DNA from 3 places in the Cronobacter dublinensis subsp. dublinensis LMG 23823 genome. Region 1 is predicted to be linked to each of the others. Evidence: predicted binding sites of a transcription regulator. Region 1 holds the regulator's gene; each other region holds the start of a gene.
What was found. Region 1 encodes PhoB, which activates phosphate uptake and scavenging genes when phosphate is short. Its sites were predicted from a motif close to CTGTCATAAAACTGNCNNAT; they were not measured.
Positions count from the first base shown of each region.

Region 1 (4,044 bases):
TCTGGCGAGAGCGCAAGCCCGGTCTGCGCCAGCGCGTCGCGCTTGCGCCGGGTGGCCGCGATGCTGTCGTTGAGCGCCTGTAACTGCTGGCTGTCGCGTTTTTGCTGCGCCAGCACCGCGCGCCATCCCGCCAGTTCGCTGCTCCAGAGGCGATAGCGGTCGTGCTCTGTCAGCCAGCGGGCCACCTGGTCGAGCTCATCGCTGCGGGTCTGCGCCTGCTCCGCCGCCGCCTGGCGGATCGCCCGGCGGCGCTGCGCGCTTTCCTGTAAGCGAACGCTCACTTCTTCGTGCTGACGTCGGGTGGCGGCAAGCGAGGTCTCCAGCTCCTGACAGCGCAGCCAGGCCGGACGCAGTTTTTCCGCTGGCAGCGCCGCCTCCAGCCGGGCGAGCTGCGGGGCGGCGTCCTGTAACGCCTGTTCCGCCTGTGCCGTACCCCGGCGGGCCGCCTCAAGCGCGGCGGCGAGCGCGCCGCGCTGGGTCAGCCACAGGTGCTGCTGCTGTAACTGACGCTGCTGCGCCAGCTGCGTTTTTTCATCGTCAGTGAGCGCCTGCAAACCTGTCGTCAGGCTTTCGCGTTGTGCCTCGTCCAGTAGCGTGACGCCCTGCGCCTGAGATTCCAGCTTCTCAAGCTGGCTGCGGGCCTCTTTATGCTGCTCGAAGATGCGCGCCGAGACCTGGCCGTAAATTTCAGTGCCGGTCAGTTCTTCTAACAGTTCGGCACGCGCTCTGGCCTCGGCGTTGAGAAACGCGGCGAACTGCCCCTGCGAGAGCATCATCGAGCGGGTAAAGCGGTCGTAATCGAGCCCGGTGAGCGCGGCGATGCGATCGAGTTTGTCTTTGATTTTATCGGCGATGATTTTGCCGTCGTCGCAGCGCGCAAGCTCCACGCGCGGGGCTTGCAGATTGCCGTCCGGCTGGCCGCGGGCGCGGCTCTGGCTCCAGAAGGCGCGCCAGGCGACGCCTTTGACTTCAAATTCTACCTCCGCCAGGCATTCGGCGGTGTCGCGGGTCATTAAGTCGTTCTGGCTTTGCGACAGCGCGTTCAGGCGCGGCGTGCGGTGATAGAGCGCGAGGCAGATGGCGTCAAGCAGCGTGGTTTTGCCCGCGCCCGTCGGGCCGGTGATGGCGAACAGCCCGTTGCTGGCGAACGGCTCGGCGGTAAAGTCGATTTTCCATTCGCCTTTCAGCGAGTTCAGGTTTTTCAGCCGCAGGGTTAAGATTTTCATGCGTCGTCCTCCTCGTGCAGGCTCTCCAGCGTGCGGGCGAACAGCGTGCGCAGCCGCGCCCGCTCGGGTTCCTCCAGCGCCTCCAGCTCCAGACGGCGCTCAAATACTTCTTCGACGCCAAGCTCGCTTAAGGTTTCGGTGCTGAGCGTGCCGAGCGCGCGCTCGCGCATTTCGCGGCTGCGGCGCAGCAGGACGACTTCCACCGGCAGGCTTTCGGTAATCTGGCTTATCTGACGGTGCATGTCGTGCAGGAACTCGCTGGTGTCGATTTCGATATCGAGCCAGACTTTGGGCTCATCCGGCGCGTCGCGCCACTGTTCGAGCTGCGCGGTGATGGATTCCAGGCTGCCTTTTAACACCGCGAGCGGCTGACTGACCGGCACCGGGAGCGCCGTGACGTCGTGCAATTTGCCGTCAGCGAACTCCACCAGAAACACGCTTTTCTCTTTGCCGGTTTCATCAAAGCTCAGCGCAATCGGTGAGCCGCTGTAGCGGATGTGCTCGCAGCCCGCCACTTTCTGGGCGCGGTGGATATGGCCAAGCGCAATGTAATCGGCGGGTGGAAAACGGTCCGCCGGGAAAGCGTCAAGCGTGCCTATATAGATGTCGCGTACCGCGTCACTTTTGGTCACGCCAACGGTAGTGAGATGGCCGGTGGCGATAATCGGCAAATTACGCTCGCCGCGAAGCGCGCAGGCGGCCTCATAGCTCTGCTGGTAGTGCTGGCTGATGGCCTCCAGCAACTGCTGCTGTTTTTCGCGCCCCGACTGCCCGCTGAGGCTTCGCAGCACATCGCGCGGGCGCAGGAACGGAATGGGGCAGAGCACCGCGCCGGGCTCGCCGTCGCGGCGGTATAATAATGTGGCCTGGCTTTCCGGCGTGAGCTGCGCGCTGGCGATCACCTGCGTATTGAGACAGGCGAGCAGCTCGCGGGATTCATTGAGCGTCGCGACCGAGTCGTGGTTGCCGCCAAGCACGATAAGCGGGCACTGCGCCGCCTGCAGTTTGACCACAAATCTGTTGTAGAGCTCGCGCGCATAACTTGGCGGCGCGCCGGTATCGAAGATATCGCCCGCGACGATAATCGCGTCCACCTGATGCGCGATGGCCGCGCCGAGCAGCCAGTCGAGAAAGGCTTCATGTTCAGCCGCGCGGCTTTTGGCATAAAAATTTTGACCAAGATGCCAGTCTGAGGTATGCAGAATACGCATGGGATGCCCTGTGGCTAAAAAGCGAGAAGGGGATTATAAACATCCGGTACGGCGGGTGTCCTGTTTCGTCGCGCCGCGTGGTTTTTTCGCCTGCGCTGACAGGTCATCTTACGGTCATCTTTTTCATAAATCTGTCATAAATCTGACGCATAATGGCGCCGCATAACATACTGTTTACTTTATTTAACAGGGCGAATCATGGCGAGACGTATTCTGGTCGTTGAAGATGAAGCACCTATCCGCGAGATGGTGTGCTTCGTACTGGAACAAAACGGTTTCCAGCCGGTGGAAGCGGAAGATTATGACAGTGCGGTGAACCAACTCAATGAGCCCTGGCCGGATCTGATTTTGCTGGACTGGATGCTGCCTGGCGGATCGGGGATCCAGTTTATTAAACATATCAAGCGTGAAGCGTTGACCCGCGAGATCCCGGTGGTGATGCTGACGGCGCGCGGCGAAGAAGAAGATCGCGTGCGCGGCCTGGAAACGGGCGCGGATGATTACATTACCAAGCCGTTTTCCCCGAAAGAGCTGGTGGCGCGTATTAAAGCTGTCATGCGGCGCATTTCACCGATGGCGGTAGATGAAGTCATTGAAATGCAGGGCTTAAGCCTCGATCCGTCATCACATCGCGTGATGACCGGCGAAAATCCCCTCGATATGGGGCCGACCGAATTCAAACTGTTACACTTCTTTATGACACACCCGGAGCGCGTATACAGCCGCGAACAGCTGCTGAACCACGTCTGGGGCACCAATGTGTATGTGGAGGATCGCACCGTCGATGTGCATATTCGCCGCCTTCGCAAGGCGCTGGAACATAGCGGTCATGACAGAATGGTACAAACGGTGCGCGGCACGGGTTATCGGTTCTCGACGCGTTTTTAAACCCAAAACAGGAGTGTGACGCGTGCTGGAACGGCTGTCATGGAAAAGACTGGTGCTGGAGCTGATGCTCTGCTGTATCCCGGCGCTGGTTCTCGGGGCGATATTCGGCTATCTGGCATGGTTTTTACTGGCGGCGGTGACCGGATTGCTTATCTGGCATTTCTGGAATCTGCTGCGGCTCTCCTGGTGGCTGTGGGTGGATCGCAGCATGACGCCGCCGCCCGGCAGCGGCAGCTGGGAGCCGCTGCTCTACGGCCTGCACCAGATGCAGTTGCGCAATAAAAAGCGCCGTCGCGAACTGGGCAATCTTATCAAACGCTTTCGCAGCGGCGCGGAATCGCTGCCTGACGCCGTGGTGCTGACCACAGAAGAGGGCGTCATCTTCTGGTGTAACGGCCTTGCGCAACAGCTGCTTGGCCTGCGCTGGCCCGACGATAACGGGCAGAATATCCTTAACCTGCTGCGCTACCCCGAGTTCACCAGCTACCTGCGCGGGCAGGCGTTTAACCGCCCGCTGCATCTGGTGCTCAATAACGGGCGGCATCTGGAGTTCCGCGTGATGCCCTACAGCGAAGATCAGCTGCTGATGGTAGCGCGCGACGTGACGCAGATGCATCAGCTCGAAGGCGCGCGGCGCAACTTCTTCGCCAACGTCAGCCATGAGTTGCGCACGCCGCTCACCGTATTGCAGGGCTATCTTGAGATGATGCATGAGCAGG
Region 1 is NZ_CP012266.1:1,058,875-1,062,918, forward strand. It holds gene sbcC (exonuclease subunit SbcC) at 1-1,226, opposite strand, end outside; gene sbcD (exonuclease subunit SbcD) at 1,223-2,437, opposite strand; gene phoB (phosphate response regulator transcription factor PhoB) at 2,636-3,325, shown strand; gene phoR (phosphate regulon sensor histidine kinase PhoR) at 3,348-4,044, shown strand, end outside.

Region 2 (4,044 bases), 1.5 Mb from region 1:
CGAAATTTAATGCACCAGAATTTACAATGTCATTCATGCTAACCACCTCAAAGTAACGCGCTATCTTACCACCGTCACGGCATGAGGCGTTACCAGGGGATGAACTTATTGATGGTGCAAATGCCGCTGAAAAATTGAACGTCCTGATCGCACATTACGTTGATAGTCTGCGTCCACAGCAATAAACAGGCCACCAGCACGGCCAGCAAAATAGCCCATCTCAATTTTTTCACTACGTTCTCCGTTACGGCATTTACGGGGCCAAATTATCACGGAAACCTTAAACCAAATATCACTGTAACGTTAAGTCACGCGATCCGGAATCCTCTCCTTGCGACGAGGCGGCACGCCCGGCAGGCTGTACGCCTGAACGTGAACAAACGGAGCCGTTATGCGTTATTTGATTCGTATCGCCGCATTGCTGGTCGTCGCCTGGGGCGTACTGCTTTTCAGCGGCTATGGCATTTTAATTGGCAGCCATGAGAACGCCGCAGGGTTAGGGTTACAGTGCCGTTATCTGACGGCAAGACAGGTAGTCAACGCGCAGTTTATCCATTCTGACAGCGGGCTTATCGGTATGACCGCCTGCCCGGTGCTGCGTAAAAGCGAAACCGTGGTCGATAACGGCTAACTCGCAGCCCAGTAAAAAGCCGCAGGCGAGCTGCGGCTTTTTCAACAGAGGGGCTGGCGTCAGAACGGATAGCTGTTGTAACCCATCTGCTCGGAGATTTTCCGCGCGGCGGTATGCAGAATTTCCACATACTCGTGCAGGCGCTCTTCCGAGAAACGCAGCGTCGGGAACGAGATACTGAGCCCTGCGATCACCACACCAAAGCGGTCGAACACCGGCACCGCGATGCAGCGCAGCCCTTCTTCCTGCTCTTCGTTATCTTCGCCGTAACCGTGCTCGCGTACCTGGTCCAGCACCGGTAGCAGCGCGTCGGTGGAGACAATCGTGCGATCGGTGCTGCGCTTATACTCAACGCCTTCGAGGATCTGGCGAACCTCGTCGCGGTCACGCCAGGCCAGCAGCACTTTACCGATAGCCGTGCTGTACAGAGGGTTGCGGCGACCGATGCGCGAATACATGCGCAGGTTATACATGGAATCAATTTTATGGATGTAGACAATGCTGTCTTCATCCAGCGCGCCCAGGTGAATGGTTTCTTTCGTCAGCCGCGACAGCTCGCGCATCTGAATGTCCGCGCTGCGGATAAGATCGACATTCTGTAACGCGCGCGCGCCCAGCTCAAAGAGCTTGAGGGTCAGCGAATATTTTTCCGACTCCCCTTCCTGCGCGACATAGCCCAGGGATTTCATGGTCTGCAAAAAGCGGTAAACGGTGCTTTTCGACATCATGACGCGCTGCGACAATTCGGTGATACCAATTTCCCGCTCTTCACCCAACGCCTGCAAAATACCAAAGACCTTGAGCACCGAAGAGACGGAGTCAGGCTGTTTATCTAATTCTGCGATTGCCATTGATCACCTCGATCGCATTTGTTTTATAAAAATCAGAACCGGTTTTTATTATAAATTCGGGGCGTCGGCACCGCAATGAATCTGTGGCCGAGGGTGATAAATCTGCGACATTAAGCCTGATTATGCAGGAAGGATATATCGTCAGCGGCAGATCAACGACTTAGAACGTGCAGACGAGCGGTGAATGACGCCGCGCAGGCATAAAAAAAAGCGTGCCCGCGGGCACGCTTTTTGATTCACAGGTACGATTACTTGAGATATTCACCGCTACGCAGCGCTTCGATACGCTTATCCAGCGGCGGGTGCGTCAGGAACAGCTCGCTCAGCGATTTCGATTTACCGTTGATGCAGAACGCCATCATGCTGCTCGCTTCCTGCGGCTCATAGCTGGTTTTAAGGCGCTGAAGCGCGGCAATCATTTTCTCGCGGCCCACGAGTTTCGCAGAGCCCGCGTCAGCGTGGAATTCACGATAGCGCGAGAACCACATGGTGATGATGCTCGCCAGAATACCGAACACCAGCTCCAGCACGGTGGCGACCGCGAAGTAGATAAGCGGGTTGCCGTTGCTCTCTTCGCCCTCGTCGCGATTGCCGAGAAATCCTGCCGCGACCTGCGCGATGATGCGCGAGATAAAGATAACGAAAGTGTTCACCACGCCCTGAATCAGGGTCATGGTCACCATGTCGCCGTTGGCGATATGGCTAATCTCGTGCGCGATAACCGCTTCCGCTTCATCACGGCTCATGTTCTGCAACAACCCGGTGCTCACGGCCACCAGCGACGCATCACGGCGCGCGCCGGTGGCAAACGCGTTGATATCCGGCGCGTGATAAATCGCCACCTGCGGCATTGCGATGCCCGCCTGGCGCGACTGCTGCGCCACGGTATCCATCAGCCAGCGTTCGGTCTCGTTACGCGGCGCTTCGATAACCTCGCCGCCTACTGATTTCAGCGCCATCCATTTGGACATCAGCAGCGAAACGATCGAGCCGCCGAAGCCAAACAGCAGCGCCATGATCAGAAGGCCCGTCACGCTGCTTGACTGGATCCCTGTCAGGCTGAGCACCAGACCGAACACCACCATGACGGCCAGGTTAGTCAACAGGAAAAGCGCAATTCGCATCATAATTTTCTTTTTACCTCGGTTTAACAATACGCCTTATGCGATTACACACATCGTAGGGGCGCGCACGCCGTTTTCAAGCGTCACAGGCTGGCAAGTCTCTAAAAATACGAAACTTTACATTTTGTAGCATTTCGCTGACGGGGGATCACACGGCACTAAAAAAACCGGCGCATCATCTGCGCCGGTTGGGGAGTTTTACTTCGTCGCCGCTGCGGGCGGCGTCGTATTCTCTTTGGTCATATTCGCGAGGTCGAGAGCGATATGAACCGTTTCATCAAGATACGGATCGGGCTCCTGATAATCCTTCGGCAGATCCTCGAGCTTCGCCAGCGGCGGTTTACCGGCGCGTTTCAGGCGATCGTTAATGCGCGCCAGTCGGGTTGCGTCATCTTCACGGTTCTCTTTTTCACGCTGCGCCAGATTAAGCGAAACGATATTGCGCTTATCTTTCATCGCGTTGAAACGAGCAATGTCCTTGATGATGTACTGGAACTCCGGATCTTTGGCGATGCGGTCGTTATGGTCTTTCAGCAACTGCGGGCCAAGCGGCTTCAGATCGCCCGATTTATCATACGAGGCGGCATTGATGCTGTCCCACGGCAGCGCGTTATCCTCGAATTTCTCCCCGGTTTCGGTCGCTTCATTGCCGGTCGGCATGATGATGTCCGGCGTTACCCCTTTACGCTGGGTACTGCCGCCATTAACGCGGTAGAATTTCTGGATGGTGTACTGCACGGAACCCAGCGCTGGCCATTCCGGGCGCAGCATCTGATCGTAAATGCGGTTCAGCGAACGGTACTGCTGCACGGTGCCTTTCCCGAAGGTCGGCTCGCCGACAATCAGCGCGCGGCCATAATCCTGCATTGCGGCGGCGAAAATTTCCGACGCCGAGGCGCTGAAACGATCGACCATTACCACCAGCGGGCCTTTGTAATAGACCACGCCGTCGGTGTCGCGATCTTCACGCACCTTGCCGTTGTTATCACGCACCTGCACCACCGGGCCGGACGGAATAAACAGACCGGAGAGCGACACCGCCTCGGTCAGCGCCCCGCCGCCGTTGGAGCGCAGGTCAATAATCACGCCGCTGACGTTCTGTTTCTCCAGTTTCTGGAGCTGCACTTTCACATCATCGGTGAGACCAACGTAGAAGCCAGGAATATCGAGCACGCCGATTTTTTCTTTACCGACATTTTTCACGGACATCTTCACGGCGCGGTCTTCAAGACGAATGCGCTCGCGCGTCAGCGTGATAATGCGGGTTTTGGTCCCTTTACCGGCAGGCAGGATCTCGAGGCGTACTTTGCTGCCCTTCGGTCCTTTGATCAGCGCTACAACATCATCAAGACGCCAGCCGATCACATCCTGCATCTGCTGGCCGACCTGACCGACGCCGACAATGCGATCGCCAACGCTTATCGCTTTGCTTTTCGCT
Region 2 is NZ_CP012266.1:2,597,006-2,601,049, forward strand. It holds gene AFK67_RS11765 (YebO family protein) at 1-37, opposite strand, end outside; gene mgrB (PhoP/PhoQ regulatory lipoprotein MgrB) at 90-233, opposite strand; gene AFK67_RS11775 (YobH family protein) at 392-631, shown strand; gene kdgR (DNA-binding transcriptional regulator KdgR) at 691-1,482, opposite strand; gene htpX (protease HtpX) at 1,731-2,609, opposite strand; gene prc (carboxy terminal-processing peptidase) at 2,805-4,044, opposite strand, start outside.
Region 2: the regulator PhoB is predicted to act here: its motif matches at 1,574-1,593, upstream of kdgR (DNA-binding transcriptional regulator KdgR).

Region 3 (4,044 bases), 1.3 Mb from region 1:
AATTACTGGCAGAAGGATATGTGACCTCACGCGCCGGCAGCGGAACATTCGTCGCCGGAATGCTGCCGGACAGCCTGTTATCTGCGCCGCCGGTGGCGCAAGGGGAGCACGATCGCGTCTCGCCCGCAGGCTTCTCTTCGCGCGGAAAAACGCTGCTCGACCAGGTGAGCGCCAGCCCGAAACAGTGGGGCGCGTTTATTCCCGGCGTGCCGGATGTGCACGCCTTTCCGCATCAGCTCTTCAGTAAAATCCAGGCGCGACTCAGCCGTCGCCCGACCCCGCAGCGCCTAACCTACAGCTGCCAGGGCGGTACGCCGGAACTGCAACGCGCGCTGGTCGATTACTTACGGGTGTCGCGCTCGGTGCACTGCGCCGCCGATCAGGTGCTGATAACGGAAGGCATTCATCAGGCTATCGATCTCGTGGCGCGCATGCTGTGCGATCGCGGCGATGTGGCATGGGTGGAAGAACCGTCCTACTGGGGTATCCGGCATGTGTTGCAGATGAATGAAGTGAGTATCGAGCCGGTGGCGGTCGACCGGGCAGGCATGGTGCCGCCTGCGCGCTGGGAAGCGCCGCCGCGGCTGATTTTCGTCACGCCGTCGCACCAGTACCCCCTCGGCGCGGTGATGAGCCTGGAGCGCCGCCAGCGGCTGCTGACGCTGGCGCGTCAGACCGGCAGCTGGATTGTCGAAGACGATTACGACAGCGAGTTTCGCTTCTCAGGCCAGCCGATCCCGGCGCTGCAGGGGCTGGTGGCCGACCCGCCGGTGATATACATCGGCACGTTTAGCAAAACGCTCTATCCGGGGCTGCGTATCGGCTACGTGGTGCTGCCGCGCGCGCTGGCGCAGGCGATGAAAACCGCCCATGCGGAGCTTTATCGCGGCGGCCATTCGATTATCCAGGCAGCGCTGGCGGAGTTTATCGAGGCCGGGCATTACAGCGCGCATATCCGGCGTATGCGGCTGCTGTATGGCCGTCGTCGGGCGTGCCTGACCGCGCTTATCACGCGCTATCTCGGCCCGCAGGCGCTGTCGGATTTCAGCGATAACGCCGGGCTGCATCTGGTGCTGAATCTGCCAGATGACGCCGACGACGAGGCCATCGCCCGTCTTGCCAACGCGCGCGATATTCTGGTGCGTCCGCTTTCGCGCTATTACCTGACGGAGAACCGGCGACGAGGGCTGCTGATGGGTTTCGCCTGCGTGGCGGAAGAGAAAATGGAGGGCGCGTTTAAAGCGCTGCTGGCCTGTATCGGGGAGGCGTACCCGTCACTTATTCGGTACGCATAAAACAAAACACCCCGCATAAGGCGGGGTGTATAGGCTGCGCGTGGCTTACGCTTCTATCGCGGCGCGCAGTTTTTTCATCGCGTTCTTTTCAAGCTGACGCACGCGCTCGGCGGAAACGCCGTAGCGATCTGCCAGCTCCTGCAGCGTGCTTTTGTTGTCTTCGTCCAGCCAGCGCGCGCGAATGATCTGCTGGCTGCGCTCGTCGAGACCCTGCATGGCATCGGTCAGTTTGTCGGCGGCGTGCTCTTCCCAGTTGTCATCCTCAATGCCATCGGCAAAGTTGGAAGATTTATCCTGAAGGAACAGCACCGGGGCCATCGGCTGGCTGTCGCCTGCGTCATCGTCTGACGACATATCGAAGGTCATATCCTGCGCGGCCATACGCGACTCCATCTCGCGCACGTCTTTGCTGGAAACGCCCAGCTCGCGGGCCACCATTTCGACTTCGTCCTGGTTAAACCAGCCCAGACGCTGCTTGGTTTTACGCAGGTTAAAGAACAGCTTACGCTGCGCTTTGGTGGTGGCGACCTTCACGATGCGCCAGTTACGCAGCACATACTCGTGAATTTCCGCTTTGATCCAGTGCACGGCGAACGACACCAGACGCACGCCCACTTCCGGGTTGAAGCGACGCACCGCTTTCATCAGGCCAATATTGCCTTCCTGAATCAGGTCCGCCTGCGGCAGGCCATAGCCCGCGTAGTTACGAGCGATATGAACAACAAAACGCAGGTGGGACAGGATCAGCTTTTTCGCTGCTTCCAGATCGCCCTGGTAATGCAGCTTTTCAGCCAGTGCCCGCTCTTCGTCTGCCGATAACATCGGCCAGGCGTTGGCCGCCCGGATATACGACTCCAGGTTACCGACCGGGGCTAAAGCTAAAGTTTGCATTTCTTTGGTCATTCAAATCCTCTCAATCGACATCGGACTGGCGTTCGTCCCCATCAGGCAACAAACGGGCCAGTATGTTTGAGCAACGAGAATATCAGCCACTCTTTTATCAGACCGTGATTTTATCCACAAGTTCCCGTGAGGCTTGTGAATAAATTACGCACAAAATGTGACATTGCTATGAAAAAGCGTGGGCAGAAGAAGCGGAATTCGTTAGCACGCATCCCCTGCTGACGGGAACTCGCAGCAGGGGATGATTATAACAAATATTTTTTATTCCGGAGTAAAGTGACGTAAATGTTGCACGGTCGCAAGCCAGGCGGCAGCCCAGCCGATCATCGAGCAAACCAGCAGCAACAGCAGGCATTCATCGAAAGATAACCCGCTGATTTCAAACGTGGTTCCGAAAACTTTCGCCACGTCCGTCACGGCGGCGGATAACCGCATCACCAAAATTTCTGACAGAATCAGTGAAAGTAATGCGCCGGTAAAACCGAGCAGCGCGCCGCCGTAAAGGAACGGGCGCAGAATAAAACCATCCGTCGCGCCAATGAGTTTCTGCACGTTGATGGTGTCACGACGCGCGAAAATACTCAGGCGCACGCTGTTGCCGATAACGAGGAATACCGCCGCGACCATCAGCACGCCGATCATGGCCGCCACACGGCCTACCAGCCCGGTGAGCGCCGAAAGGCGCGCGAACCAGCTGTCATCCATGCGCACTTCGTCCACGCCCTGCAGGCGCGCCACGCGATCGCGCAGCGTATTAAGCGCCTCGCTGCTCTGGAAATCGAGCTTCGGCTCCACCACGACCACCGCCGGTAGCGGGTTTTCTTCCAGCATATCGAGCGCGCCGCCAAAGCCTGACCAGTTGCGGAACTCGCCCAGCGCTTCGTCGCGCGACAGATAATTGACCTTCGCGACGCCCGGTTCAGCCTGTAGCTGGCCCACCACCTGCTGGGCCGCGTTATCGTCGAGCGTTTTATCGAGATAAACGGTTATCTGCGGTGACGGGTAATACTGCGTCGCCGCCTCGCTGACGTTTTTATAAACCATGTAGCAGACGCTTGGCAGCGTCAGCGAGATGGCAATCACCATGATGGTTAAAAACGTGGCGAGCGGTTTGCTTTTCAGATCGGCAAGCGCGCCCTGCCAGGCGTAACGCACCTGTTCGTTGATGCCGCCCTGCCGGGATTTGCCTTTGACGTTAGCGCCTTTATTTCGCTTCTGCACAGGTCGTCCTGTTTCACCGGAGGAACGCTGTTTACGGAGATTATCCAGCTTGTTGCTAAAGCGCCGAATTTCATTCAGCGCGTCACGTTTATTCACCAACACGGCCTCCATGCAAATGCCCGTCGCTCAGGGTGAGCACCGGGTAGCTGCGCCGTGAGATAAGCCCGGTGTCATGCGTCGCCATCAGTACCGTTACCCCGACGCGGTTAAACTCTTCGAAAAGACGCAGAATGCCTTCCGAGAGGGCGTCATCCAGGTTGCCCGTCGGTTCATCCGCCAGCAGTACGGCAGGTTTATTCACCACGGCGCGGGCGATGCCCACGCGCTGCTGTTCACCGCCAGAGAGCTGGATCGGGAAATTTTTCGCTTTGTCCAGCAGGCCGACTTTATCCAGCGCCGCCGAGACGCGACGACGAATGTCTTCGCCGCTGGCGCCCGCGATAATCAGCGGGATCGCCACATTATCGTAGACTGTTCTGTCCATCAGCAGGTGGTGATCCTGAAAAATCATGCCGATCTGACGCCGCAGGAACGGCACTTCACGGTTTTTCAGGCGGCTTATCTCATGGCCGCCAAACCAGATTTTCCCGGCGCTGGGCCGTTCGATACCGCAAATCAGCTTCAG
Region 3 is NZ_CP012266.1:4,182,380-4,186,423, forward strand. It holds gene pdxR (MocR-like pyridoxine biosynthesis transcription factor PdxR) at 1-1,295, shown strand, start outside; gene rpoH (RNA polymerase sigma factor RpoH) at 1,341-2,198, opposite strand; gene ftsX (permease-like cell division protein FtsX) at 2,460-3,515, opposite strand; gene ftsE (cell division ATP-binding protein FtsE) at 3,508-4,044, opposite strand, start outside.
Region 3: the regulator PhoB is predicted to act here: its motif matches at 2,354-2,373, upstream of rpoH (RNA polymerase sigma factor RpoH).